3 regions of the Synechococcus elongatus PCC 6301 genome follow, and region 1 is predicted to be linked to each of the others. Evidence: predicted binding sites of a transcription regulator. Region 1 holds the regulator's gene; each other region holds the start of a gene.

Region 1 (9,842 bases):
TTATCATCTTCGGCGAACTGTCCTATATAGATTAAAGAATGCAATAGTACTGGCTACAAAGCTCGCTGGCTGTTCAGCAATCGTGAAGTTGATCCCAACTTTTACCCCAATTCTGGCGTCCACTAGTGAGAATGGCAGACTGAAGCCAACCACAGCCAAGGGAGGATCTATGGGCTGGTTGAAAGGCACGATCGCGGTGATTGCGATCGCCATTGGGGGGACAGCAGCAGCAGGCTGGGTTTACTACCGGCCAGTGCTAGCACCTTTCCAGTTACAGGCCAATTCCTCTGGCACTGAAGCGAGTCAAGAACGGCGTCTCCTCTATGCCTGCAATCCCGATCGCGCTGGCTTAATTCTTTTGCCGGGCGCTTTGCCTGAAGCCAAAGCGGCGATCGCCCGCGAAATTACCGATCCGCAGCAGCAACAGTTGGCAAGTCAACTACTTGAAAACCTAGAGCGCGAGACTAAGCTCGGAGTTGGCACCAGTATCGGTCCTGTCTGGCTGAAGCAGCAGGAATCGACGATCAGTCGCGTCGTGGGTGAAACCGTGCGCCAGCAACTCACCACTGAACTCCAGAAGGAGTCCGATCCACTGGCGGCAGCATTGGGCAATCAATTTACAGACGCTTTGCTGCAGCCACTGGTCAATCAAGTCACCACCCAGGTGATTGGCGTCGCGAACGTTGTTCTAGAACAGAACATTAACCGCGCTTGCGGCACGACTGCTGCCTTCGGTAGCGCTCCAGCAGCAGAATAGCGACCAGATCATCCACGGGGCGGGGCGGCTGCCGTAAGCCCTGGGGTAGTAAGCGTCGCCAGCCCCGCACGGGATACATCTGCCAGTAGCGATCGCGGGCTTCGAGGGTGCTATTGCGCTCATCTACTAAGGCAATCGGCGGAGCACTCGGCAGGGCACTGAGTTGAGCTTGCCACTGCTGGGATGTGGTTTGGTTGCCGAGGACTAACAGTTGGGGCGATCGCGCTTGGAAAAGCTGGGCAAGCACTGCGATCGCCTCAGCGGAGGCCAAGATCCGGTGCTCCAGTATCTGCCCAGTCTGCGCTTCCATCAAGGCCAGACCACATTTATCACGGCCCGGATCAAAGCCAATCCACAATCCTGCAGCACTGGTCATGGCTCAGTCGAGAACTTGACTTGACCATTCTGGATGGCGCGGAGATCCAACTGCAGGGCATCAGCCGTGGAAATCGCCTCACTGGTCACCACCTCAATCGTCACCTCACCAGGCGTCTGGCGCAGTTGAGATAAGAAGCGCAGCAGGGTTTCAATCCGACCATCGCCAATCTCTAGAACCTCCGACAACACCCCCTGTTGGCGCGCCCGCAGCTGAGCCGCCGTCAGTAGGAGGTTAATCCGCTGGCGCAGTTCATCCGCATCGAGACTGCTGGGGACCAAGGAGGTACTGCCAATGCTACGCCCAGCCGGCAGCAGCAGCTGATTGGGGGTGGCATCCGAAAAGACAAATACGCGGGGTTCACCAACCACCACGTTGGCAGCTGAGAGAATCCGCACCACAAACGGACGGCCCGTCCGCAGTTGTTCCCGCAAGCGATCAACTTCCGCTTGGGGGATCTGAATGATCTGTTCCCGCACTTCTTGAATGCCAGGACGCGTCGCCTGAGCCGCCACCACATTGGCTTCGCGCAGGATCATGTCGATCGCCTCTTGAGTGCCCTGGGGTGCCAGAATTTGCACCAGTTTGCTGACCAAGACTTGCCCCCGCGTAAGGGCAACATTGCCCCGCCGGAAAGCAATTAGCGTTTGCTCCAGTTGCTGAATTTCCCGAGTCAAGCTGGTCTGTTTGGACTCCAGCTCGCGCAGTTGCGCTTCACGGCTCGCGACTTCGCGATCGCGGCTTTGCAGCTGAGTTTTGAGCTGATCAATCTGGTCGCGGACGGCTTGGCGCTGAGCTAACAAGTCTTGGCGTTCTTGCTGCAACTTGACCAAGTCCGATCGCAAACTCGCCGATCGCGTTTCCACGTCCTCTAGCCGCACCGCTGTTTGTCGCTGCTGTTCTACCGCCGCCCGTAACTGCTGATTCGTGCGATCGAGCTGGCGTTGCGCTTCCTGTTGGCTGCGGCGGGCTTGCTCTCGTTGGGCAGCGCTGGCTTCGAGGTCGCGCCGCGCTGTTTCGAGATCCTGGCGGGCTTGGCGCAGGCGATCCTGAACCTGGTTGAACTCAAATACCCCTGCCCGCAGCTGAGCACTGGTCGCGAAAAGAATGCCCAGGGTGGAAGCCGAAATGAAGCCACCCGTCAAAATGGTGACTACGACGGCCGTATCTTTAGGCCGTAGGTTGAACAGACTGAGGCGCGCCTTGCCAATTTTGCTGCCCAAGCGATCGCCAATCGTCGCGATCACGCCGCCCAGCACCAGCACCGCTAAAACCAGAATGTATCCGGAAACCATGTCGGGCCGCTGCCAGACTCCTCACACCTGTTCACTCCATGATGGGGGCGATAGGGAGCCTCAGCAACGGAATCCCTGAGTTGGAGTGAGATTTAGCTGAACTGCTGACTCAGCGCCACCGGATTAAAGACCGTGATCCGCTTTTTGTGAATCGCAATCAGTTTTGATTCCCGTAGGTCACCCAGCAAGCGCGTCACTGTCACCCGCGTTGAGCCGATCGCTTCCGCAATTGCCTGGTGGGAAAGCTTGAGATCGATGGTGATGCCATCAGGGCTGGGGATGCCAAAGTCGCGACAGAGAATCAGCAAAAAGCTGACCAAGCGAGAACCCATATCGCGGTGCGCAAGCGTCTCGATCATCATTTCGGTCTGCAGAATCCGCGAGGACAGCCCCTGCAGCATCACGTTGGCCAGTTCCGGCCGTTCGATCAGCGCCTTCTGCATGAACTCGATCGGCACCGAAAACAGTTGAACCGGCGTAAAGGCCACTGCATGGTAGAAGCGATCGGAGCGCTGACCTGTCAGCAGCGACAGCACTCCAAACACGCTGTTCTCACGCAGCAGGGCCACCGTAATTTCTTCGCCCGACTCATAGACTCGTGAGAGCTTGACCGCTCCTTTGACAAGCAGGTAGACCCGTTCAGCCGGATCCCCCGGGAAAAAGATGGTCTTACCCCGCTCAAACTGCTCAATCTGGAGGGGCAGCTTACCGCTTCCCAACTCCCGGAACATCGTCAGCAGAGAATTTTCGTTGGCCAGCATCGCAACCGTGCCTTATAACTCCGCGCAAGGAATGGCTGGTGGGCATGGCCATGAACAGCAGCGATCGCGCCGTTGTTGAGAAAGCCAGAACCAGAACGAGCCAAGTGTCTCGTTACCGTACGGCCTAGCCTAGCTGCTGCTTGTAGCAACTGCTACTTTTTCGGCGACAGCCGTGGGGAGGCAGCCAACAGCGGATAATAAGCGGTTGGTTCTGTTGTTGCCCCTGCTATCATGCTCGACCTCTCTGGAAAGAAAGCCCTCGTCACAGGCATCGCCAATAATCGCTCAATCGCTTGGGGGATTGCCCAACAACTCCATGCTGCTGGGGCTGAGCTGGGGATTACCTACCTGCCTGACGATCGCGGCCGGACAGAGTCGAAAGTGCAAGAGCTGACCGCACCACTCAACCCCAGTCTGTTCCTGCCGCTGAATGTGCAAGATGCAGCACAGGTTGACGAGACTTTGGGCACGATCGCCCAGCAGTGGGGCAACTTCGACATCCTGATCCACTGCCTTGCCTTTGCCGGTAAAGAAGAACTGTCGGGTGACTTCAGCGCGACGACTCGCGAAGGTTATGCCCGCGCCCTGGAAATCAGTTCCTATTCATTGATCGACTTAGCGCGAGCCAGCAAACCGCTGCTCAATCAAGGCGGCAGCATCCTGACCCTGACTTATCTGGGTGGCGTGCGCGTCGTGCCCAACTACAACGTCATGGGCACCGCCAAAGCCGCACTGGAAATGAATGTGCGCTACCTGGCAGCAGAATTTGGTCCGCAGGCCATACGCGTCAATGCCATCTCTGCTGGCCCGATTCGGACGCTGGCATCCTCAGCCGTCGGTGGCATCCTCGATATGATTCACCACGTTGAGGAAACCGCACCGCTGCGCCGTACTGTCACCCAAATGGAAGTCGGCAATACGGCAGCCTTCCTCTCCAGCCCGCTCGCCAGCGGCATCACCGGCCAAGTCATCTATGTCGATTCCGGCTACAGCATTATGGGAATGTAGGCCGCGCAACGACTATGCAACTCAGCGATCGCCCTTTGACTGCCCCGGGAACGGCACCCCGCCAAGCCACGGTCAGCCGCCGAACCGGAGAAACCGATGTTCAGGTGTTCCTCAATCTGGATGGCACCGGCCGGTGTCAGGCCGATACGGGGATTCCCTTCCTCGACCACATGTTCGATCAGATTGCTTCCCACGGCCTGATCGATCTGGAAATCACGGCTAAGGGCGATCTGCACATCGATGATCACCACACCAATGAGGATGTGGGCATCACCTTCGGCTTAGCTCTGGCAGAAGCCTTGGGCGATCGCAAAGGGATTGTTCGTTTCGGTCACTTTGTGGCACCGCTGGATGAAGCCTTGGTGCAAGTGGCGCTGGACTTTTCGGGGCGGCCACACCTCACCTATGGCTTGACTCTGCCGACGGAACGGGTGGGCACCTACGAAACACAACTGGTGCGCGAGTTTTTTGTGGCGATCGCCAATAACGCCAAACTGACCTTGCATCTGCGTCAGTTGGACGGCATCAACTCGCACCACATCATCGAAGCGACTTTCAAAGCCTTTGCGCGATCGCTGCGCATGGCCACAGAAGTTGATCCGCGCCGTGCCGGTCAAATCCCTTCTTCGAAAGGGGTCCTTTAGCAGCGGCAGGGCGATCGCCGTCTGTCTTTCCCAGTTCTGAACTCCATCGTTCTGAGGCATCGCTCAGCATGACCAACGCGGTCAACCAAGCGCAATTCTGGGAACAGCGCTATCAGGAGGGCAGCGATCGCTGGGATTTGGGGCAGGCGGCTCCTGTTTGGCGATCGTTACTGGCAGGGACTAATGCACCAGCACCCGGACGGATTGCTGTGCTGGGCTGTGGTCGCGGTCACGATGCCCGTCTGTTTGCTGAGCAGGGATTTGAGGTCGTGGGCTTTGATTTTGCCCCCAGTGCGATCGCAGCGGCTCAAGCATTGGCGCAGGGGACAACAGCTCAGTTTCTGCAGCGGGATATTTTTGCGCTGCCCCAAGAATTTGCCGGTCAGTTTGACACTGTGCTGGAACATACCTGTTTCTGTGCGATCGATCCCGATCGCCGAGCAGAGTATGTCGAAGTCGTGCGACAGATTCTCAAGCCCAAGGGCTGCTTGTTGGGACTGTTCTGGTGCCATGATCGCCCCTCAGGACCGCCCTATGGCTGCAGCCTGACTGAGCTGCGCGATCGCTTTGCTCAAGGCTGGCAAGAAGAGCAACTGGAGTCAGTCACCGAGTCTGTCGAAGGACGGCGTGGCGAAGAGTACCTCGGTCGCTGGCGTCGGTTGGACTAAAGGCGACCAATCGCATCACCAATGATTGTCGCGATCGCAGACTGAGGCTAGGGTTTTGAAGGCGGCACTCGGATTCGAACCGGAGGCGAAGGTTTTGCAGACCTCTGCCTTACCACTTGGTTATGCTGCCAAGCAAAGCTCACTCCTCTACCAGAGACTTTCGAACAACGGTATGCGCTTGCTCTGTCTCAGCAACGGTCATGGCGAAGATCAGATTGCGATCCGCATTTTGACGGAACTGCGTCGACTTGAACCGGACTAAGCGATCGCAACTCACGGCTGTAAAGTCTTAGCAGATAAAGCTTGTCAGGAATTCATTGTTCTGTTGGTTTCGCAGGGTCATGACTGTCGTTTAGAGTTGGCGCAACAGTTCAAAGTTTGAATATTGAACCGAAGCAATGGAGGAAGATTACACTTCTGCTTAGTCAAGAAACACACAGCAACTGTGGCGGAATGATGAAGAACTATCTAAAAGTCACAAAAATTTGATTAACCTTGCGATGATTTAATTACTACTCCGTAAATCCACCTCTGATCGATGCTTCCATTACACCACAAAAATCTTAAAGAAAGTTTTCCAGAGAGAAGGTCTCGCCAAACTCTGTCTTTGCTTGACTAGAGTCATCAGCAGTGTATTTCGATCATTCACAAATCAAGTCCTGTGAAAAAACGCAATGCTCTTATTTTCGCAGTTGGAACCAGTGTGTTTGCTATCGCTTTACCAACTCTAATCTCAATCAATATTGCTAGCAGAGAAGCATTAATTGGTGAGCAGAATTATATGCTGGCTACTGCTCGGGGGTTGCTTCGTAGCTCAGAGAAAGCAGCAGATCAAGTTGATAAAGGTTTTAAAGAGTTACGAGCCCTTCAGTCTGTTCAGACCTGCGATCCAGAGCAGATTCAGGTCATGAGGAAGATTGACCTTGCCTCAGCTTATATTCAAGCAATTGGCTATGTTTCTGGTAACAAGCTAGTTTGCTCTTCAATGGGGAAAGATTCACTTGACTTAGGTCCTGTGGACATTGTTCAGCCTAGCGGAGCAAAGCTCAGGCGTAATGTTGAATTTGATTTTGCTAAAGGGCTTAAATTTATTGTAATTGAACGGGATAGTTTTGCAGCAGTTATTCAGAAGGATGTGCCACTTGATATTTCCAAAGATATAGAAAATATATCAATTACAACTTTATCAAAATCTAATCCTGAGACCCTGACAGCTCGTGGTTTCATAGATCCTAAGTGGATTTCAGCCCTCAACAATCAGCAAGAATCCACTTTTATCGACAAGGGACATATCATTGCAGCTGTCTCCTCTCAACGTTATTTTTTAGGCGCAGTTGTAGCTACTCCAGTCACTGGACTAGCATCAAGAACACGAGCAATTGCATGGATAATTGTGCCTGTGGGTATTTTGGCAGGCATTATCCTTTGGCTTTCAGTTATCTACTTTTTAAGAGGCCAGTTGGCTTTGCCCGCAGTCATAAAAACTGCAATCAAACGTCGTGAATTTTTTCTTACCTATCAGCCAATAGTTAACCTTCAAACAGGAGATTGGGTTGGAGCTGAAGCACTTGTACGTTGGAAACGCCCCGATGGCAAGACTATGGCTCCTGATATTTTTATCCCTGTCGCAGAAGATAGTGGATTAATTCAACTGATTACTGAATATATTGTTGAAACACTGTCTCGGGAGGCGATCGGTTTCTTTGATGAGTTTCCAAGATTTCATATTGGTATCAATCTATCGGCCGCAGATCTGCATACCCCGCAGACAGTTTCTCTAATGCGTAAGGTCGCCAAGGCCACGAGTGCAAAACCAGGAAGTCTAATTGTGGAAGCCACAGAACGTGGCTTTACAGACCCTAAGCTTGCAAATGGAGTAATCAGCAGTTTACGAGCTGATGGAATACAAGTTGCTATTGATGATTTTGGGACAGGCTACTCAAGCTTGTCTTATTTAGAAAATCTTGAGCTTGATTACCTCAAAATAGATAAGTCTTTCGTCGATACAATTGGCAGGGATACAGCAACTAGCAACGTCGTCACACATATCATTGAGATAGCCAAAACGCTGGATTTGATGATGGTTGCTGAAGGAGTAGAGACAGAATTGCAAGCTAATTTTTTGCGCAATCGTGGGGTTCAATATGCTCAAGGATGGTTCTTTGCAAAGCCAATGCTTTTTCCTGAATTATATTCAAAACTTAGAGCTAGAGCTATGCGCAGCTACTCTGAGGCTTGAACACAACTGATAATTTGTCAAACTTGATATTTAATGGAAGGTTTTTTGCGGGATTATTATACTTTTTGATTTTACACAAGAAAACCATTAGAAGCTATTCCTAGGACAGCCAAAGAGGCGGCTGAGATAGGGAGTATTGTTAATATCTTTCTGCCTTCAAGGAAGTTGGCGAGCTCCCATAGGACAAGGACATTAATTGACTTGCATTAGATGGCTGGGGCAGCTTGATAACTAGCCCCGCTACCGCTGAAATCGACTACAAAAAGACAGCAATTATTTCAACAATACTCATTTAAACCAAGATATTTCTTTAGCGCTGACCTCACCGTATGGACTGAAATTGTTCAAGCGTCAGTCCGGATTTAAAGTCCGACTGCCCCTTGTTGAACCACCGTCTCCAGTCCACCGATCGCATGACACCTGCGTGCGATCGCTTGGGCGAAGGCCAGAATTTCTGCCGAGTCCAGAGAGAATTAAAAGGCGGCACCCGGATTCGAACCGGGGGTGAAGGTTTTGCAGACCTCTGCCTTACCACTTGGCTATGCCGCCAGGCACAGTCCACTACTCTAGCAGAGACTTTCGAACAACGGTATGCGCTTGCTCTGTCTTAGCAACGGTCACGGCGAAGATCAGATTGCGATCCGCATCCTGACGGAGCTGCGCCAACTTGAACCGGATTGGGCGATCGCGGCGCTCCCGCTGGTGGGCGAGGGTCATGCGTTTGCGGCTGCCCAGATTGCACGAATTGGCCCTCGACAGGTGCTGCCCTCCGGCGGTTTTCTCAATCAAGACTGGCGGCAATTGCTGCGCGATTTGGCAGGTGGCCTAACGGGACTGACCTTTGGGCAATGGCAGGCCGTGCGGCAGTGGTCCGAGTCGGGTAGCGCGGTGCTGGCGGTTGGCGATATTGTGCCGCTGCTGTTTGCCTGGGCCAGCGATCGCCCCTTTGCTTTTGTGGCGACAGCGAAGTCGGACTACTACTGGCGGGATGAACAGGGGCTGTTGCCGATCTCGAATCCGACAATGCTGTGGTCGCGCTGGCAGCGCAGCTACTTTGACCCTTGGGATCGCTGGTTGATGAAGCATCCGCGCTGTCGAGCCGTTTTCCCACGCGATCGCCTGACGGCTGAGGGGTTACAGCAGCTTGGGGTACCGGCGATCGCAGTCGGTAATCCGATGATGGACGGCCTCGAGGCACCGGAAGCTGCAGCTTGGTCCCCCCTTTTGCCGACGGGATCGCGTTGGTTGCTGTTGCCAGGTTCTCGGCCGCCGGAAGCTCAGCGAAATTGGTCGCAGATCATTGATGCACTGCCGGTTGATCCCGACCGCGCTTTTGTGGCGTTGGCGGCGATCGCGCCTTCCTTGCCGCTAGCGGAGTTCACGCAAGGTCTCAGCGATCGCGGTTGGCAACCTGCGGCTAGTCCGATTCCCGAGGCGATCGCCTTTCAAAAAGGAGCAGGTTGGTGCCTACTGGGGCAGCGGAATTTCGCGCCGTTTCTACAACTTGCCGAGGGCGCGATCGGAATGGCTGACACCGCGACAGAGCAATGCGTGGGGCTCGGTAAGCCCGCTTTCACGATCGCGGGACAGGGGCCGCAGTTCACCCGTGGGTTCGCAGAAGCGCAGACTCGCTTGTTGGGGCAATCGGTGCAGTTACTCTCTCAACCTTCGGACTTCCTAACCGCATGGGAGGCTTATCAAGCCGATCTAGCCATGCAAGAAGCGACCGCAACCAATGGACGCTTACGTCTTGGAGAAGCGGGGGCAGCAGCCCGGATTGCCGAGGTCCTGCGATCGCAGCTGCTAGAGTCAGCGTGATTTATTCCTGTTGCGCCCTATGAGTTTGGCGGAAGACGAGCGCTTTATGCGACGGGCGATCGCGCTGAGTCGGCAAGCAGGATTGATCGATTGTACGGGCGGGCCTTTTGGCTGTGTAATCACTCGCAACGGCGAGATCATCGCGGAAGGCTTCAATCAAGTCCTGACTGAAAGGGACCCGACTTGGCATGCTGAAATCGCCGCCATTCGACAAGCTTGCCAGCACCTACAAACTGTTGATTTATCGGGATGCACGCTCTACACCAGCGCGGAACC
Region 2 (9,842 bases), 1.1 Mb from region 1:
GTTCGAAGCCTCGCTGACTGGGAGTGATGAGCGGGAAGCCCACGGCAGCGATCGCGGCTTCGTAGATATCGCGGCGATAGACGCGATCGAGCAATTCCTGCCGGTTTTTGGGTAAGGGCGTCAGACCCCAGCGGCAGAGCTGAGTCAGCAGCCAAGTGCCCTCGAGCGGATTGGGGTAGTTGGCCTGATCGACGTGGAATTGGTTGAAGCGCAGAATTTGGGTGGGTTCATCGCCCAAGCCAAAGTCAAAGTAGCGCTGTAGCACCGTGCCGGCAGCAGACCCGAGATATTGCGGTTGTTGCAAGACCTCGACAATGCGATCGCGCTGACGAGGATCGTCGCAGAGTTCGCCGGCTTTGAGCAGGGCCGAGCAAAGGGCGATCGCGGTTTCAGGATTCACTTGTAGCCACGCTTCTGGCAGCCCCAAAACCTTCTCAGGATGTCCCGCCCAGATGTCCAAATCGGTTGCTAGGACGTAGGCGGCTCCTGCTTGGACGGCGAGAGCAATCCGCATTTCACCCGCCGCAAAGCCATCGATGTCACCGGCTTTGAGTGCCTCCACCATTTCGTAGGGCGACATTCCCACCAGCTCAACGTCTTGCTCGGGGTTGAGGCCGGCGCTGGCCAACCAATAGCGCAGCAGCAGGGCTGGCATGGCAATTGGATCAGGAATGGCGAGGCGCAATCGCTGGGGAGTTGCAGCTAAGAACTGGCAGAGATCTTCGAGGCTGCGTACACCGGCGTTGAGGTAGCGACGGGAGAGGGCGATCGCCCCACCGTTGCGGCTGACCGTCAGGGGTGTTGCGATCGCGAAAGGCCGGTGTCCCCCCAGACCCATGGTCATGGCGAGGGGCTGGGCCGCCATCATCAAGGCGCCCTCCAGTTGCCCCAGCCGGATGCTGTCTTCCAGTGCCTCCCAGGTCAGGAAGGACTGCAGTTCCACGGACAGACCGAGGTCTTGGAACAGACCCAATTCTTGAGCGATCGCCAAGGGAGCGCAGTCGTTGCCGGGCAAAAAGCCCAGTCGGACAGTTTTCTGCTGCGACGCTGCCACAGCCGGAGCTGGTGCTGCAGCTTTGGCTCGCCGCTTGGCCCGTCGCTGTTGCTGTAGGAAGTTGATCAGCTCGTTGCGCAGATCGTAGTAGTGAGGCGTTTCCATCATCTCCAGCCGTTGGCGGGGACGGGGGAAATCAACTTCCAGAATCTGACCGATTTGGGCGGCGGGACCGTTCGTTAGCATCACGACGCGATCGGAGAGCAACAATGCCTCGTCGACATCATGGGTGACCATCACCGCCGTCACACCAGCCTCTTGGCAAATCCGCATCAGTTGCTCTTGCAGGTTGCCACGGGTCAGGGCATCCAAGGCACCAAAGGGTTCATCTAGGAGTAGCAGTTTGGGCCGAATCGCCAAGCCGCGTGCGATCGCGACCCGCTGTTTCATCCCGCCGGAAATCTCGTGGGGATATTTGTCGGCTGCGGCCCGCAACCCAACAAGATCAATGGTTTCTTCGATAATCGTGCGGCGCTCGGTGCGATTGCGATCGTGCAGAACACTATCGACGGCAAGGGCGATATTCTGGCGGACAGTTCGCCACGGTAAGAGCGAATAGTTCTGGAAAACCACCATGCGATCGGGGCCAGGTTCCGTGACCTGCCGACCTTCAAGAATGATGCCGCCGCTGCTGGGTTGGGCAAGGCCAGCAATCAAGTTGAGCAGCGTCGATTTACCACAGCCGGAGTGGCCAATCAAGGAGATAAATTCGCCGGGGCGAATATTCAAACTGACATCTTTGAGGGCGATATATTGTCCGCCACCCGGTAGGTCAAAGACCTGATGAACGTGGTCAACCGCTAAGAAAACAGACATGGCGATAGGGCTCCCTAGCGACTGACAGGACTGACGAGCCGACCGACCCAAGCCACGAGGCGATCGAGACTAAGACCGACTAAACCGACGTAGAAGATGGCCAGAATAATCTGGCTCGAGCTACCGTCACCCCCTGCGTTGTAGGCATCCCAAATAAAGTAGCCAATGCCACCGTCCGCTTTGAGCATCTCAGCAGCGACGATCGCCAGCCACGCTAGGCCAACCGCAATTCTCAAACCTGCAAAAACGTAGGGAACGGTCGAAGGAATCAGGATGTTGAGGATGTAATCTTTTTTGCTCAGCTTTAGGACGCGAGCAACGTTGTTATAGTCATCGGGAATTTGGTTAATTCCCACGGCTGTATTGATAATGATCGGCCAGATCGCCGTGATAAAGATGACGAAGATTGCCGAGGTATTGGCATCTTGAAACACCATCAAGGAGATAGGGAACCAAGCCAAGGGCGGCACTGTTCGCAAGACTTGGATCACCGGATCCAACCCTTTGCCCAGGAATTTACTCATCCCTAGAACACCACCGACCAAGATGCCCGTGCAGGCTGCCAAGAGATAGCCGATCGCTACCCGCTGGAGGGAGATCAAAATCTGGAGGCCGAGACCTTTGCTGGTACCGCCGTTATCAAAGAAGGGCTCGACGATGTAGGGCATCCAAGTGTTGGCCACAACGTTGATCGGGCCAGGTAGCCGATCTTGGCCGAGGATGGCCGAGATCACTTGCCAGATCGCCAGAAAAATTGGCAGGCAGACAACGTAGGGCAGAAAGGGCTTGAGCTTTGGATTTTTAACCCAAGCAGAGCGACGGACAGAACTGGGGGGGCGAAGCGTGACAGTCATGACAGGGGCGGGGTGAGTGCCTGCGATCGCGCGATCGCAGGCGTGAACAGGACGACTTAGGCTTTGATGGCTTTGAACTTGAGACCGTCGAGATAGGCCTGGGGATTTTCAGGGTCGAAGGTGACACCGTCAAAGAAGGTCTCTACCCCCCGGGAATCGCTAGCCGGAATATCTTGCTCGCGACCAATCGCCTTAGCAGCTTCGCGCCAGAGATCGCTACGGTTGACCTTCTCGATCAAGGCTTTTGTATCGGTCGAAGCGGGCAGATAACCCCAGCGAATGTCCTCAGTCAGGAACCAGAGATCATGGCTCTTGTAGGGGAAGGAGGCGTTTTCACTCCAGAAGCGCATCCGCAGGTCAGAGTTTTTGACCGACCGGCCATCGCCATAGTCGATGTCGCCTTGGAGGCGGGGTTTGATGTCTTCGACGCTGGTTTTGAAGTATTTGTCTTGAGCAGTGATTTGGCAGAGCTCATCCAAGTTGGCGGGATCTTCGCACCAGATTTGGGCTTCTTGCACAGCCTTGAGCAGTGCCATTGTTGCTTTGGGATTTTTGTCTGCCCAATCTGCGCGAATCGTCAGCGCTTTTTCGGGGTGGAACTTCCAGAGTTCGCCAGTCACAGCAGCGGTGTAACCGAGTTTTTTGTTGACCAAGCGTGCATTCCACGGCTCACCCACACAGAAGGTGTCCATGGTACCGGTCTGCATGTTGGCGACCATCTGTGGCGGCGGAATCACCACCAGGTCGGCGTCATTGTTGGGATCAATGCCATTGGCTGCCAGCCAGTAGCGCATCCAGAGGTCGTGGGTACCGCCAGGGAAAGTGACTGCTGCTTTCAGCAGTTTGCCTGAGGCTTTCTTCTGGTCGGCGATCGCCTTCAGTTTTGGATCCTTAATCTGAACCTTTTCAGCCAGAAACTCGTTGGAAAGCGAAATGCCCTGACCTTGGGTATTGAGTCGCGCCAAGATGTACATCGGCAGCGGCTTCTGCGACTTGGTGATCGTGCCCGCCGTCAGCAAGTAGGGCATTGGGCTAAGGATGTGGGCACCGTCGATGCCGCCGCGATCGCTGCCCAACTCAAGGTTGTCGCGGGTGACAGCCCAAGAGGTTTGCTTGACGACCTTGGTGTCGGGTAGGCCGTACTTGGCGAACAAACCTTTTTCGAGGGCGATGATCACCGGCGCTGCATCGGTCAGGGCAATGAAGCCCAAGGTCACACCTTTGACTTCTGGCGCATCGCCGCCACTCGTACCGCTGGGAGCCGGGGTTGAAGTCGAACCAGTCGTATCAGTGGAGCTGTTGTTGCTACCGCAGGCATTGAGCCAGAGGGCTGCTGCTGCAGTTCCGCCCGCCGTCAACAGGAATTTGCGCCGAGAAAATTGACTCATGATGTTTGGAAGTGGAGAAAAGGGTGGAAATTGTTCGGGTTCCGGTCTAGGTGAAGAGTGGGCTCTAGTGCGATCGCGCTTGAGCCCCAAATCGCTCGATCAACAGTTGGCGCAGCACGTCGGGCAAATCCTCGCAGGCGACGCCGGTCATCGCTTTTTCACCGAGGTGGGCGTCGTAGCCAACCTTGCCGCCTAAGAAAATGTCAACGCCTTCAACCATCTGGCCGTCTTTGCGAACCTTGGCTCCCATGAGGCCGATGTCAGCGACTTGCGGTTGACCGCAGGAGTTGGGGCAGCCCGTCCAGTGGATGCGAACTGGTCGCGGCAGGTCGAGTTCTGCTTCGAGGGATTGGGCGATCGCGATCGCTCGTTGCTTTGTTTCAATCAGCGCAAAGTTGCAGTACTGAGACCCCGTGCAAGAAACGGTGCCACGGCTCAGGGGGGCTGGCTGGGGCGAGAACCGTGTCAGCAGTGGCTCGGCGAGGAGAGTGGGCAGCTGCGCATCGGGAATGTGGGTGAGGATGACATTCTGCTCAACGGTCAGTCGCACTTCCCCTTGACCGTAAGTGTCGGCCAGACGGGCGAGCTCGTAGAGGTCTTCGGTTGTCAGGCGACCGACCGGCACATGCAGGCCAACAAAGTTGAGACCCGCTTGCTTTTGGGGATGGACACCGAGGAAGTCGCGTTTCTCCCAGTCCATTAGCTCGGGAGCTGCCGCTGCTAAGGGCGCTCCGTAGGCTTCGCTAACGACTTGGCGGAAGCGCTCGATCCCCCACTCATCAATCAGCCACATCAGGCGAGTTTTTTGGCGATTGCCCCGTGAGCCATTGTCACGAAAGACTTCGAGAATGGCTCGGCTAAGTCGAATCACGCTGTGGTCCGCCGGCACCCAAGCATTAAGAGGAATGGCTGGTGCCACTCGGGTCGAGGAGAAGAAGCCCCCCACCCAAACATTGAACCCGAGTGTGCCATCTTGATAAGCCGGCGTAAATGCTAAGTCATTGATTTCTGCGTGGATCGAGTTATCTCGTCCACCCTCAATGGCGATATTGAATTTGCGCGGCAAATTGGTGAATTCAGAATTCCCTTGACCAGCTGCTGTCAGATCATCTTGAAGCGCTTGAATGAGCGATCGCGTATCAAACAACTCTGCAGCATCGAGTCCAGCAACCGGCGAGCCAGTGATGTTGCGAACGTTATCCATACCCGACTGCACACTGGTTAAGCCCACTGCATGCAATCGTTCTAAAAATTCCGGTGTGTCTTCTAACAAAAGACCCCGAAGCTGTAAGTTTTGGCGAGTGGTGATGTCAATGCTGGCCTGGTCGCCGTAGCGTTGTAGAAAATTAGCTAGAGCATTGAGCTGTTGGCTCTGCAGAATGCCGCTGGGAATTCTGAGCCGTGCCATAAACCGGCCTGGCGTAACGGGTCGCCAAAAAATACCCAGCCACTTCAAGCGATGTTCGCGATCGCCGGGGTCCATTGCTTCCCAGCCAATCGAGGCAAAATGCTGAATTTGGTCGCGGACAGCGAGACCATCTTTTTCAAGTTTTAGCTTCTCAAATTTATTGAGTTTTTCAGTAGTAGCGGTGGCTTGAGCCATGGATTCATCTGCCTACAAAGCAGCTTGCATACTCGGCAGATTAGGCAGTTCTCGATTCGCAATTGGTAACAGAAACTACAACTTTTTGTAAATCATGCATGTTCTGCAAGAAGTTTGCGCAGAACAAACATTAAGTAATCATTGATACTTTTTGAGCTGAGAGGGACAGAATTCCAGCTCATTTCAGCAGCGATCGCAGTTTTTAGTAGCAATTGCTACAAGCCTTGACTCTGAAGCCCGCTTAGGTGGAGCCATTAGCATGGTTTTTAACCTGTATTGATTGCACATGACTGATGCAGCGTTTGCAGAGAGTGACGGCTGGCCAAGCGGTGATTTTGAACATTGTTGGCGACAGGTTCAGCAACTGGCCAAAACAGTTGATGTTCGCGTCCTCGAAGCTGGGTTGCAGCGCTGCCAAGCGATACCTGATGACTGGCAGACGCAGTGGTTATTGGCTCACCTTTGCAGTCTCTGGCAGCACGATCGCATCCCCGCTGTTTTGCAAGCCCTGACCGAGTTATGTCGGGATGGTTTGGTCAAAACAGAAATTTATAAAGCTTGGCTGGCCCAGGGGTCGAATGCAACTGACATCATTCAAGCGGCCCTAGCCGACTTAGCTGAACGGACTTGGCTACTACCGGCCTTAGCCAGCAGTCAGGATCCGGCTCTGCTAACGCAACTCCGGGATTTGAGTAGCGATCCTGATCCTCAATGGCGATCGCAGGCAGCTACCGCCTTGGGGGCGGCGCGGGACTCTAGCAGTCGCCTGCATCTTCAACAGCTCTGCTTGGATCCCGATCCTCAAGTGCGCCGCGCGGCCTTGGAAGCGGTGCGGAGTTCGGAATTATTTACGGTGCGTGAACGGCTGGCGATCTTTCGGGCAGGTGCGGAGGATCATGACTCCAGCATTGTGCAGGTGGCAGTTTGGGGAATTGCCGCGATCGCGACGCCAGAAGCATGGGATTACTTGGTTGCGATCGCGATGCAATCGGGTCGGGGTCGCACCGAAGCGCTGGCCGCCCTGGCCGATGCTCGCACAACAGAAGCCTTGACTCGCTTGTCCCGCCTGACGACAACGGCTTGGACAACGGCCGATTGGCAAGCCTGTCTCCGTTCCCTGGGGCAGCACCCCCACAAACGAGCGGCAACCTTGTTGCTGCTGCGGTGGTTGCCCAACTGCCCGCGCCCGGCCGATTGCCTCTATAGCCTCAAGCAGCTCGATGACCGTAGCGCGTTGTCGCAATTGCGATCGCTGCTGAATACCCCTGCGGATGAACCCCTGCTGACGGCGGTGCGAACGCTGATTAAGGAGTGGGAAGGGTCGCCATGCGCCTAGAACAGCTCCAAGCCGCGCTGCGGGTGGCGGAAACCGGAAGTTTTCAAGAAGCAGCCCAAAAAGTCGGCTGTAATCAATCCACGATCAGTCGCCAAGTCAAGGGATTGGAAGATGAGCTAGGGATTGCCCTGTTTCGGCGTCAGGGGCGGATGAAACTGACGGCAGCAGGTGAGCGTTTACTGCCACGGCTGCGTCGCATTTGCCAAGAGTGGCAAACCGCTTGCACTGAAATTGAAGAGTTGCTGACGGGGCGTCAAACCGAATTATGCATGGCGATCGCAGACTCGATCGGCGGCTGCTATCTGCCCGCTGTCCTCAACCGGTTTCAGCAGCAGTGGCCCTCCATTCATTTGCGCGTAAGTACCCTTGGCAGCGATCGCGCGCTGAAAGTGCTGCGGGATGGCTTGATTGATTTGGCGATCGTGATGGACTCGCCCACTTTGACCACTAGTGCCGGTCTCGTGGTGGATTTGCTGCTCGAAGAGGAAGTGCAGGTTCTGCTCTCCGTTGATCATCCTCTTGCTGACCAAAAGGCGATCGCGTGGGAGCAACTCAGTCATGTCCCCCAAGTTGTCTTTAAGGATGGCTACGGGATGCAGCGCTTGGTCGAGCAGCGCTTTCGAGAGTTGGGGTTAGAGCTGAATAGTTGTCTCGAACTCAACTCCCTTGACAGCTTTCGGGGGGTGGTGCGAGAAGGCTACTGGCTGGCGCTGTTACCGCAAGCCGCCTTGGTCGATGCCCGACATGATCCGCGCCTTGTGATTCGCCCTACTGCAGAACCGCGCCTGACTCGTCGCATCAAGCTGGTCATTCCTGAGGAGCAACTCAGTCTGCCGCCGGTGCGCCATTTTCGTCAGCTCTGCCGCGAAGCGATGACCGCTGAATTATGTGATTTTAAGACGTTGAGCCAACTGTTCTAGCTCGGTGCGATCGCGTCGAAACCGAGTCCGTCCTTGTGGTGTGATCGCTATCTGGATTAGCTGCTGGGCCGTTGGGCGACGGGCAATCCTGGAGCGATCGGCAGTGGCGATGGCGGCAGAGTCATCAACTGTGACAGCAACAATAGAGCGGCGGTACAAAGACCACTGTTCACCAATACTGCGGTCCGAGTGATGGGAGTGGGTGCAGCCATGGTCGAGTGCAGAGCAAGCCTGCTGAGTGCGGGTTGCTTCTAGCCTGCGGCGGCGATCGTCCCAATGCTGTGCGCTGGATCAGGGGCGCTTGTGAGATCGATCACAGTAGCGTTGATGGGCTGCCTGCGATCGCTTTAGCAGCAAGGCTCGATCAGGAAGCACTCTCCGCGCGGAGGCCATAGCGCCTCAAGAGCTGCACAGACAGCTGCCACGGATCGGACTTGCGAACGAGGAAACCCCGCTTTTCTAGGGTGCTCAACTCCCGAGAGGCGGTCTCCCGTGCCATCCCGGCCAAACTCCCAACAATGCTGACGTTGATCAGGGGGACGGGTTGCCAAGCGCTGGTCGTCTGGGGGAGTGCTGCTTTTTGGGCCAGACAATCCAAGGCCTCAACCACACGGGCAGTGGCATCCTCACTGCGATAGGCAAAGCGACGATTGGTCTCCAAAAGTCGTCGTGCCAACCCCTGGGCTAGACGCAGACCGAGCTGCGGTTCAACCTGCAAGGCTTGGCTCAAGGGCGTAGATTGCAGATGAATCACTTGCAACGCTGTGAGCGCAGTGACTTCTGCGGTTCGGGCCTCGAAACCCAGCGCCCGCAGTTCGCCAAACAACTCCCCTGCCCCTAGTAGTCCCACAATGACTTCATCGCCGCCGGAGCTCGCGATCGCGACTTTGGCAATCCCTGCTGTGATCAAGTAGTAACCATCACTCCAGTCATGTTCCAGAAGCACCGCTTGGCCTGCTGGATAGTGTCGCGGGCGACTGGCTTGGGTCAGCCGAGCGAGTTGTTCGGCTGAGAGATTGGCAAAGAGAGGATGCTGCTGAACTGCCGAAGAATCTGCCATGCCAACTATCGCGATCGCAACGCCAGACTGATGGGCTGACCCTGCTGCTCGGTGAATCCTGCTGGGGTCAAGCTCACGACTGTTCTCGCATCATCCTTACGGTGGCTCTCCCGGATGTCAATCAATGTTGCTGGCTAAGGCATCAGTCCCCACTGCGATCGCTGCAGCAGGGGCTGGGTCGAGAAGCAAGGAGAGCTGCGGTAAACTCAACCCCACAGCTGGTTGGCGAGTGATAGGCAATACCTCTATGGATCCTGTGCTGGAATTGGAGGCTGTGAGCAAATGCTTCCAGCGCTACAGGCATCCCCGTGATCGCCTTTGGGAATTGCTATTTCCTCGTACCTCCCGGGTGCAGACCTTCCAAGCACTGGAAAACATTAGTTTGCAGGTAGAGCCCGGTCGCACAATAGGCATTGTTGGCCGCAATGGCGCGGGCAAAAGCACCCTACTGCAGATTGTGGCAGGAACCCTGACCCCTAGTAGTGGCCGGGTCAAGGTGCGTGGCCGTGTAGCAGCGCTGTTGGGGCTGGGCAGTGGGTTCAATCCAGAATTTACCGGCCGCCAGAATGTCTTTTTCAATGGGCAGTTGCTCGGCCTGACCCCCCAAGAAATTCGCGATCGCTTTGCTGAGATCGTTGCCTTTGCCGAAATTGGTGACTTCCTAGATCAGCCGGTCAAAACCTACTCCAGCAGCATGATGGTGCGGTTGGCTTTTTCGGTAGTGGCTCACCTTGATCCGGAGTTGTTGATTGTTGATGAAGCGTTAGCGGTTGGTGATGCCCGCTTTCAAGCCCGCTGTATGAAGCGAATT
Region 3 (9,842 bases), 200 kb from region 1:
GCGGGAGCGAACCAACATCCGCAACCTGCAGCCGACTGACCTCTACGGATCCGATGATGTTTGGCCCGATCTAGCCGTCGCCGATCTCTCGTTCATCTCTCTGACGAAGGTGTTGCTGACCTTGGGGCAGTTGTTGCGATCGCCCCGCGAGCTGATTTTGCTGGTCAAGCCCCAGTTCGAGGTTGGGCGCGAAAAAGTCGGTAAAGGCGGGGTTGTCCGCGATCGCAAGGATCATGTGACGGCGATCGCTCAAGTTCTTGAGTCGGCTCAGGGGTTGGGCTGGCACGGCCAAGGATTGACTTGGTCGCCGCTACTGGGGCCGGCGGGCAATGTTGAGTATCTGCTCTGGTTGAGTGAAGCAGAAACGACTTGGGCTGGCGATCGTGCGGCGATCGAGGCCCTCACAACTGAGGCGATCGCGACCCTGCGTGCCGGATAATCCTCCAGTGAAGGTCATTAGGGCAAACTGTGGCAGGGGCAACCATTCTGGTGACGGGCGGCGCGGGCTATATCGGCTCCCATACGGTGCGGGCACTGCAAGCCCAGGGTTACCAGCCGATCGTGCTCGACAACCTCAGCAATGGCCAACGGGCGATCGCAGCAGAGGTCCTACAGGTGCCGTTGATTGTGGGAGACACCCGCGATCGCCTCTTGCTCGACCGCCTCTTTGCAGAGCATCCGATTCAGGCAGTGATTCACTTTGCTGCCTCGATCGAAGTTGGAGAGTCGGTGCGCGATCCCGGCAACTTCTACGCCAACAACGTCAGCGGTAGCTTGACCTTGCTGCAGGCAATGGTGGCAGCAGGCTGTCAGCAGCTCGTGTTTTCTTCGACCTGTGCGACCTACGGATTGCCGCAGGTGATTCCGATTCCCGAAGATCATCCCCAAGCCCCGATCAATCCCTACGGTCGCAGCAAGTGGATGGTGGAGCAGTTTCTGCAGGATTTTCAGGCTGCCTACGGCTTGCGATCGGTGATCTTCCGCTACTTCAATGCCGCTGGGGCTGATCCCAAGGGGGATTTGGGCGAGGCCCACGATCCAGAAACCCATTTGATTCCCTTGGTGCTCCAAGCCGCCGCCGGTCAGCGTCCCAGCATTCAGGTCTATGGCACGGACTACCCGACATCGGACGGCACCTGCATCCGCGACTACATCCATGTCTGTGATTTGGCCGATGCCCACGTACGGGGCCTGACTTACTTAGCGGACGGGGGAGCTACCACCGCCTTTAACTTGGGCAACGGCAATGGCTTCTCAGTCAAGGAAGTGATTGCCACCGCAGAGCGGGTCACCCAGCGATCGATTCCGGTGCAATTGAGCGATCGCCGCCCTGGTGATGCGATCGCCCTTGTCGGTAGCAGCGATAAAGCTCGCCAGATCCTCGGTTGGGAGCCGCAATTTCCCAGCTTAGAGACGATGATTCAGCATGCATGGCAGTGGCAGCAACGCTGCGATCGCCCCTCGTGATGCCCAGAACAACAAAAGAGCCCAGTGGTTTCCTGTCAGCATTAACTGACCTCAAAACAACTGAACTCTCTTGCTAACGTTTTGTGATCGCTGGCCTCTAACTGCTCCAGCAATACACCTGCTGTTGTCGACGCTGACTTAGATTGCGTCGGCGTTTTTCTCGCCGGTGCGAATCCGGATGGTTTGGTCGACGGGCGAGACGAAGATCTTGCCGTCACCAATTTCGCCAGTGCGGGCTGCTGCAACGATTTTGTCGATGACGGTGTCGACTTGGGCATCTTCCACCACGATCTCGAGCTTCAGCTTTTGCAAAAACTCAACCGTGTATTCCGAGCCGCGATAGCGCTCCGTTTGGCCTTTTTGGCGACCAAAACCGCGCACTTCTGAAACCGTCATCCCGACAATGCCAGCATTGACGAGCGCAATCTTGACTTCGTCCAGTTTGAACGGACGAATAATCGCCTCAATCTTCTTCAAGGGAACTCTCCTTAAGCCAGGGCAATTAAGAGGGGCAAACGGCCCCGGTCAGCGACTCTTTGGTAACACCGCTGACTAGACCACAGTTGTAGTTACTGCTACAGCAATCGAAAATTCGCTGTCTACATTTTAATCAGCCACTGCTGAAAGATCAGGCAAAAGCTAGGCTAGACAGGCAACCTGTTACGAAACGTCAGGCGATCGCAGTTTCTGCTGAGTGATTACTTTGTGCATCCAGCTGAGCGAGAACGGCTAGCATTTCCTGCTCGAACGCCACCAAGGCGCGATTGCTCCGGCCACCAATATACAGCTGACCGTCCTGCTCTAGAGCCCAGACCTGCGCGTGGGAGACGTAGCTGCAAACCACGCCCACCATCACAAACAGGAAGCCGGCATAGACCCAGGGAATCCCCGGATCAGACTTGATCTGCAGGCCGGTACTGCCGACTAGGTCGACCAAGCTGAGACGGATGCCCTCGACTTCGATCGCCATGCCTTTGCGCAGGGTGCCTAGGGGTTCGCCATTGCTGCCGTAGATAACCGCTGTCCCCTGTAGATCCTTGGCGATCAGTGAGACCCCACTGCTGAGATCAGGTTTTGTGGGGACAAAAGTCCCCCAGATGCGACCCGCCGCAGGGAGCTGCGCCATGGGTAGTTGTAGGACAGGGCTATTGTTAAGGCGCACTTGGGCTGCCGCGATTGCCCAGTCGGCCTGATAAAAGGTCAGACCACCGTAGCGCAAGGGTTGATTGACGTGAATTGTCTGGCGATCTTGCTCTTGTCCCTCGCGATCGACTACGGACAGATCCGAGTAGAACTGATCGATGCGACCGTCGGGAGCATAGTCAATCCAAAAGCGATTGACCTTAACTGCCCAATCCTGAGGAATACGACTGCCACTCCAAGGGCCGGCATCGACAATATTCCGAACCTGAAACGTCTCGCCGCTTGGAATCATCTCCTGGGCATAAAATCCCCCCAAGGAGCCCCAGATGGCGCCCCCTAGCACCACCAGCATGCCGGCATGCACCAAGATCGGACCGACTCGTCCGGCCAGACCTCGGCGAGCATAGAGGACATCATCTGCCCGAAAGAGACGGTAGCGGCGTTGCAGCAGTAGCGGTTCCAAACTGTCGAGTTTGCCCTGAGGCAGGCTGGCACTGAGTGCAAGCTTGGTAAATTGCCGAGGCTCTTGATAGAACTGCCAACGCTGGGCAGCCCGCAGGGCGGGCCATTGGCGACGAAAAGTACAGGCCGTGAGGCTGGCACCAAAGAGAATGAGCAACCCTAGGAACCAGCCCGCTCGGTAGACATGGTCAAGGCCAAGGCTCAGAATCCAGCGCCACGACAGAAAGCCAAACAGGGCAGGATCGGTGGGGTAGTTCTCTTGATAGAAGGCAAGACTCTGCCCCTGCTCAATCACGGTACCTGTGGCACTGGCGATCGCGATCGCTAGCAGCAGCAGGATCGCGAGACGCAGATCGGCCAGCCAGGTCCAAAACAACTGTTGACCCCGCCGCCAGCGATCGGCAAAGGAGGGTGAGGCCAGAGGATCAGAGGTCATGCGTTAATTGGCAGACGAAGGAGCAGCGTCAGAACACCAAAACCGATGAGGACAACGCCACTGGTGGGCGTCAGCCAAGCCGACCATTGTCGCAGGGCCAACAACTGACGCAGGGAAGCGGCGAGGAGACCGGCTAGGAGGAGCGGTAGGACGGAACCCAGCGCATAGGTACCCAAAAGAGCAGCCCCGAGTTGTACTTGGCCACTGGCCGCCACCCAAGCAAGTAGAGTAGCTAGGACTGGTGTACTGCAGGGAGACGCTACCAAGCCAAAGGTCAGACCCAAAAGATAGGCGCGCAGGTCAATCGGCCATTCCTCCTGGAGCCAGCTTGTGGTGTTCAGGCCCGGTAGCCTTAGGGGCAGCAGCTCCAGCAGATTCAAGCCCATCACGATCGCAATCAGGCTAGAGGCCAAGGTCAGACCCCAGCCAATCTGGCCATAGATCCGCCCAAGCACGGCTGCACTCAGACCCAGCCCCATCAGCGTCGTGGCCAAGCCCAGACAGAACAGACCGGATTGGCGCAGACTCTGGGCGCGATCGCCCTCACTGTAGCCCCCCAAATAGGCAAAGGTGACTGGCAGCATCGAGAGGGTGCAGGGTGTCAAACTCGTCGCCAAACCTGCCACCCAGACGATTGCAAAAGTTGGCAGTCCCGGATGCTGGAGCTGACTATTGACAAGGGTTTCGGCCCAAAGGCTGAGCTGGAAGAGCAGGGTTTCCAGCCCCTCAAACCATCTGGCAAAAGTGTCGAACATGCCTCGATTTTATCGAGGTCTAGGCCGGCGATCGCCGCCGTATTGTTTTGAGAGGAGTGGTTGGCCCAGGGCTGTTAGCGATTTCCTCATCCATTTCTAGTGCCACACGGATCAACAGGCCCGCTACGAACAGGCTCGAGAGCAGGGCATTGCCGCCGTAGCTGATGAAAGGCAAGGGCAAGCCTGTGGTTGGCAGAGCACCCGAAGCTACCCCGATATTGAGCAAGGATTGCAGGACTAGCAGCGTGGTACAGCCCGTGGCCACAAGCTGATTTAAGACCCGCCGCGATCGCAGGGCCACCCAAAAGCCAACCGTTCCGAAGCAGCAAAGAAAGAGCAGGAACAGCAGGCTGCCAACCAAGCCAAACTCTTCGGCATAGACCGCAAAGATGAAGTCGGTGTTCTGAATTGGCAGGTAGGACAGCTTCTGCACCGAGAGCCCGTAGCCTGTACCCCAAGTTCCCCCCGAGCCGATCGCCAGCAGACTTTGAACCAGCTGATAGCTCTTGTCGAGGGGGTCCCGCCAGGGGTTGAGGAAGGAGAGAATCCGTTCCATTTGGTAGCTATTGCGGAAGACGCTGACCACCCCGATTGCGCCGCCGCCAATCACTGTCAACAGGAGCTGAGCGAGGGGTAAACCGGCAGCAAGCGCAATGATCCACAGCAGGCTGCCGCAAAGAGTTGCTGTACTCAGGTTCGGTTGCTTGAGAATGATGCCGAGGGTCAGCAAGAACATCGCCAGCCAAAATCCCCGCTGGGCCCAGCTGAGGCGAAACCAACTACCGAAAACAACGGCGCCCTGCAAAATTAGGCAGGGTTTCATCAGTTCTGAAGGCTGGATTTGGAGTGGCCCGATCACGAGCCACCGGCTAGCCCCGTTGATCGTCGCACCGGCAACGAGAGTGAGCGCTAAGCCCACCAAGCAGAGGCCCATCCCCCAGGGTGCCCAGCGGGCAAAACGCTGAATGGGGGTCGCGATCGCCCAGCTAAACCCCAGCAAGCCCAAAATCAGCCACACCCCTTGGCGAATCAAATAGGCAAAGCCATTGCCCGATTCATTCAGCGCCAGGTCGTAGGAGGCTGACAACAAAATCAAGAGCCCGCAGACGAGCCAAAAAAAAGTCAGCCAGTGCAAGAGTCGTGCGGGCCGATTCCAAGTTGCCGTTGGCACCAAGGTAAGCCACTGGGGGAGGGCAAGACTCATAGGGCGATCGCCATAAAAAAACTCTCGGCACACTCACTATAAGAGTCAGACCGAGAGTCGGTTCGATTGCAATAATTTTGAGACCTAGAGCAGTCCGGTATTGGTATTCGGACGGCCAGTCGCCAATTCAACCTTGATGATCTTGCCACCCAGCTTTTGGATGCGCTGCTGCTCTCTAAACCAAGCATCGTATGGAACGAGCTTCGTAAAGAAGGTGTTTTGCAGTTCGCGCTGAGTCCGGATTTTGCTGGGGCTGGGCAAGCAAGCGGTGATTCGGAACATCCGCATTGTTTGTTTCTCCCGGGTTCCCTTAATCGTTCTAGGGAAAGGGCTGAGGCTGAGAGCTCAACACCATTCCCTAGACTCAGTAGCTGGATGCTTAGCTCAAGCCGGAGCTGATGTAGTCGAGGTAGACACCCATTTCGCGACCAGCGTCGGGGCCGACCAAGCTAGCAGTGACTTCTTTGATTGCTTGGATCGCTTGGACGGTTGCACCGATCGGCACGCCCAGACTGTTGTAGGTCTCTTTCAGACCGTTGAGCACGCGCTCATCCAAGATCGAGGTATCGCCAGCCAACATGGCATAGGTGGCGTAGCGCAGGTAGTACTCCAAGTCGCGGATGCAAGCAGCATAGCGACGGGTGGTGTACATGTTGCCGCCGGGACGGGTGATGTCTGAGTAGAGCAGCGATTTAGCCACTGCTTCTTTGACGATCAGAGCCGAGTTGGCACTGATGGTGGCTGCAGCACGGACGCGCAGTTCGCCACTTTGGAAGTAGCTCTTGAGACGATCGAGGGCTGAGCTGTCCAGGTACTTACCTTGGACGTCAGAAGCATTGATGACAGCGGTAATTGCGTCTTGCATCTTTCTAAAATCCTTGAAAAAGTCGCGTTCGAATCAAAGGGACTTAAAAGACTGAATTAGCTGAGAGCGCCAATTACGTAGTCAAAGTAAGCGCCTGCTTCGTCAGCGTCTTCACCAGTCAGTAGGGCGGTTGCAGCCGATTTCAGCTCACGGACGCCTTCAGCGACAGCTTCGATGGGGGTTCCTAGCGATTTGTACATTTCGCGGACACCGACAATGCCGATTTCTTCAATCGGGGTGATGTCGCCCGAAACTACACCGTAGGTCACAAGACGCAGGTAGTAGTCGAGGTCACGCAGGCAGGTGGCCGTCATGTCTTCACCGTAGGCATTGCCACCGGGCGAAACCACGTCAGGACGCTTTTGGAAAAGTTGGTTGCCAGCTTGCTTGACGATCCGCTCGCGGGACTCAGCAATGGTCTGCGCAATCCGCAGACGACGATCGCCACCGACAACGAAGGTTTTGATGCGTTCCAGTTCGCCAGGGCTTAGGTAACGCGCCTCGGCGTCAGCGTTGACGATGGACTTCGAGACGATACTCATTAATGGATTCCTCCAAGCATTTTGAAACCAGACTGGCCTCCACCGACCCTGGCCCTCAGTGAGGAAACCGTGAAGTCAGGCAAACCGTTCACGTTCGGACCGTCAAGGCGATCGTGAACCCGAGGCGGTCAGAATTCCCGAAGCCTGACCGGGAGGAGAGACACCTCTCGGGGGCGAGCGCAGGTAGCCGGCAACAGCGTCCGAATTACCTTTCGGAATCATTTTGCGCTATCGTCGAAACCCTACAGAAATTGACGTAACAGTTTGTAATAAAGGAATTCAGTTTTCTTTAAATGCCCAAAAAGCTGTGAGCGTCTAGGTTTTGCCCAAACGCTCACAGCCAGAATCTGAGGAGAGGCGATTGCCTAGCGACGGCCAACCTCTGGACGGCGTTCCTGGGCCCCAGCAGCGGGTCGGAGCGACGCTTTGACCTTCTCAGAGGCCTCTAGGCCACGCACAGAACGCAGAGCCAAGCCTTTGGGGGTGATATAGCGCTCGTAGGGCACCGTATCTTCCCCGAAGGCAGCAATGTACTCGGGACTGTCGAGAATCGCATCCACAAGGGCATAGAAGCCTTTCTTCGCTGAGATGTCGAAGTAGGCGTTAATCTCGGCACGACCCGTCGTGGGACGGCCCAGCAAGCGGCGATGGATGTACTCCACGGCTTTGACGACGTAGAGGTTGTTCCAGTAGAGCTTCCGGAAGGTTTCAGACTTGGCGATCTGACGCACAAACTCCCGCACGGTGATTTCACCGTTTTCGAGCTTGATTTCCGGTACCGTCAGACGCTGACCTTCGTAGAGGTCGCGGCCAAAGACTTGCCGATAGGCGGCCCGAATCACGGCTTGAGTGGTGCTTTCGGTTTGGCGAATACTGGGATTGCCGACCGATTTGCTGCGTATCGAGCTGCTACCAGCAGCGACTTGGGTGAGTTTGAAAATCTTGGTTGGCGTGGTGCCACTTTGTTGGAAAGCGGCGCTGCCCACTTGGTTGTTGACGCCGCCCTTGGAGACCAGCAAGCGACGAGTATCTTTGCCGAAGGGGGCTGGATTGGTGCGGTTGTTGACCGTGCGTGAGGGGAAGATGGCCCCGAACTGAATTTCCAGCGGGTCGTTGCCAGCACCGTAGGGGTGTTGATCGAGCAGAGGCTGCTTGTATTCCCCAAACAGAGTGACAAACTGCGGCACTTTGACAAAGGGTGCGCTGTATTTGAACAGCTCTTGCTGAACGCCCCAGTTGCGGCACTCTTGTGCTTCTTGACCCAGACCGCGCAGGTAAGGCACGGTTTCTTCGCCGAAGTAGTCTGCGTATTCCTGCGAATCCACCAAGGCATCGATCAATGCTGCAAAGCCCTTGGCACTGAGCAGATCGAAGTAGCGGGTGAACTCCTCAGCAGAGCTGATGCCGCGACCCAAGAAGTGGCGGAAGGCCAGCTCGATCACGCGGCTATTGACGAAGCGATCGTGGAATTGCTGACGGTAGAGCGGTGATTTACCCAAGCGGCGGATAAATTCTTTGGTTGAGATCTCGCCGTTTTTAACCTTGGATTCTAGGTCAGAAACCTTCTGGCTGTAAGCGCGGGTGATGTCCCGTTCAAAGACTTGGCGATAGGCCGCTTTGATCGCTTCATTCTTCTCAACGGTCGACAGGGTCGACTTGATCACAAATTTAGGACGCCGTTCAGCTGCGTTGGCATAGCTTTGGGGCAGTGCCAGTCCCTGTTGATCCTCAGCAAAACGCTGGCGCTGCTTCAGCGATGGAGTCGGGGCTTCGAACTCCCGAATCAGCACGTCAAAGTAGTCTTTGACCAGTTGCTGGGCTTCAGGATCGTTGCGGAAGTAGCCGGCACTGGTCGCCCGCATATCCTGTAGAGCCACCAGCGTCGCAGGCGTGGAGCAAGCTTTCTCAATGATTTCGCGCAGACCGCGGACGTTGACAACCAAGATATTGGGGTCGCCCGCCACGATCGCGTAGGTGATGTAGCGCAGAAACCAGCTCATGTCGCGCAATGATTTCTGCATGTTGCGCGGGCCATAGCGCGCCACGTTAATTGGTCGGAACCCCGAAGGAATCCGCACGGCACCTGCACCACCCAGGGCAGCGGTCAAACCGCTGAAGAAGCCACCGCCACCACTACTTTCGACGAAGGTGACGGTGCCGAGCTTCGCTTCGCGGGCGCGCTGTTCTTCCGCACTGCGGAGATTGCGAGGGTCAACTTTGGGGCGCTCAATATAAGCAAGGGGTGAGCCACCGACAAAAATCCGGTTGGCTGCTCGCGAGACAATCGTGTCGGAATTCCGAGTGATGATTTCTGCGATCGCCAGCCGTTTGAGGCCGGACTGGAAGTAGCTCGAAAGCTCGCGCAGCTCACCCTGTTGCGGGAAGCGGTCTTGTTGTTCTGCCTGAACAATCGTCGAGCCAGGAACCGTTTGGTAGAGTTGCGGGCGTGCAAGTGAGCTGCCGCCACTGGCCGTAACTGTCATTTGCCTTAAAGCTCCCTAGGTTCTTATGAAGGATGAACCCGTCGAGCAATGAGAAGAGCGATGGAAGATTCCCAAAACGCCCCGACCCGACGAGATTAAACCGGGATTGAGAAGGGTTTGTTTTAGATTAGAGCGTGCCGTGGCGGCACCCCTTTTTTGTTAACAAATGTGTCGCCAGCCTTGTCGAGACGCGAGCTGACAGGCGATGAAGCTGATGGATTCGACCCTGCTGGGGCGATCGCGTTTCTCATTTTTTGCTGCCATGCCCGACTCCGTCACCCAAGCTGTTTCCGCGCTCTACGACGCCTATCCGTTTCCACCGGAACCAATGCAGGATGGGCCACCACCGGGCTACAACTGGCGCTGGCATTACCCCTCGGCCTATGCCTTTTGCACGGGACGGGCACCGCAGTTGGGGCGGCCTCGCATTTTAGATGCGGGTTGTGGCACCGGTGTGAGTACTGACTACCTCGCACACCTCAATC

The links. The regulator NtcA, encoded in region 1, controls nitrogen genes in cyanobacteria. The targets are predictions, from matches to a motif close to GTANCNNNNGNTAC.
Region 2: the regulator NtcA is predicted to act here: its motif matches at 5,921-5,934, upstream of SYC_RS01605 (ferredoxin--nitrite reductase).
Region 3: the regulator NtcA is predicted to act here: its motif matches at 2,033-2,046, upstream of SYC_RS06315 (P-II family nitrogen regulator).

The regions. Positions count from the first base shown of each region.
Region 1 is NC_006576.1:1,491,304-1,501,145, forward strand. Features, by position in the region: gene SYC_RS07290 (hypothetical protein) at 170-757, shown strand; gene SYC_RS07295 (pre-16S rRNA-processing nuclease YqgF) at 702-1,133, opposite strand; gene SYC_RS07300 (DUF3084 domain-containing protein) at 1,130-2,428, opposite strand; gene ntcA (global nitrogen regulator NtcA) at 2,521-3,189, opposite strand; gene fabI (enoyl-ACP reductase FabI) at 3,418-4,197, shown strand; gene hisB (imidazoleglycerol-phosphate dehydratase HisB) at 4,212-4,841, shown strand; gene SYC_RS07320 (methyltransferase domain-containing protein) at 4,910-5,509, shown strand; tRNA gene SYC_RS07325 (tRNA-Cys) at 5,569-5,639, opposite strand; gene SYC_RS07330 (EAL domain-containing protein) at 6,171-7,748, shown strand; tRNA gene SYC_RS07335 (tRNA-Cys) at 8,227-8,297, opposite strand; gene SYC_RS07340 (lipid-A-disaccharide synthase-related protein) at 8,340-9,566, shown strand; gene SYC_RS07345 (nucleoside deaminase) at 9,586-9,842, shown strand, end outside.
Region 2 is NC_006576.1:351,876-361,717, reverse strand. Features, by position in the region: gene SYC_RS01620 (nitrate ABC transporter ATP-binding protein) at 1-1,870, opposite strand, end outside; gene ntrB (nitrate ABC transporter permease) at 1,885-2,724, opposite strand; gene SYC_RS01610 (CmpA/NrtA family ABC transporter substrate-binding protein) at 2,781-4,112, opposite strand; gene SYC_RS01605 (ferredoxin--nitrite reductase) at 4,177-5,715, opposite strand; gene SYC_RS01600 (HEAT repeat domain-containing protein) at 6,002-7,051, shown strand; gene SYC_RS01595 (LysR family transcriptional regulator) at 7,042-7,971, shown strand; gene SYC_RS13715 (hypothetical protein) at 8,028-8,183, opposite strand; gene SYC_RS01590 (Crp/Fnr family transcriptional regulator) at 8,336-9,031, opposite strand; gene SYC_RS01585 (ABC transporter ATP-binding protein) at 9,306-9,842, shown strand, end outside.
Region 3 is NC_006576.1:1,294,499-1,304,340, reverse strand. Features, by position in the region: gene SYC_RS06325 (TlyA family RNA methyltransferase) at 1-439, shown strand, start outside; gene galE (UDP-glucose 4-epimerase GalE) at 469-1,467, shown strand; gene SYC_RS06315 (P-II family nitrogen regulator) at 1,606-1,944, opposite strand; gene SYC_RS06310 (cytochrome c biogenesis protein) at 2,138-3,508, opposite strand; gene SYC_RS06305 (cytochrome c biogenesis protein CcdA) at 3,505-4,263, opposite strand; gene SYC_RS06300 (FtsW/RodA/SpoVE family cell cycle protein) at 4,283-5,467, opposite strand; gene SYC_RS06295 (phycobilisome linker polypeptide) at 5,552-5,755, opposite strand; gene apcB (allophycocyanin subunit beta) at 5,847-6,332, opposite strand; gene apcA (allophycocyanin subunit alpha) at 6,389-6,874, opposite strand; gene SYC_RS06280 (phycobilisome rod-core linker polypeptide) at 7,240-9,357, opposite strand; gene SYC_RS06275 (class I SAM-dependent methyltransferase) at 9,563-9,842, shown strand, end outside.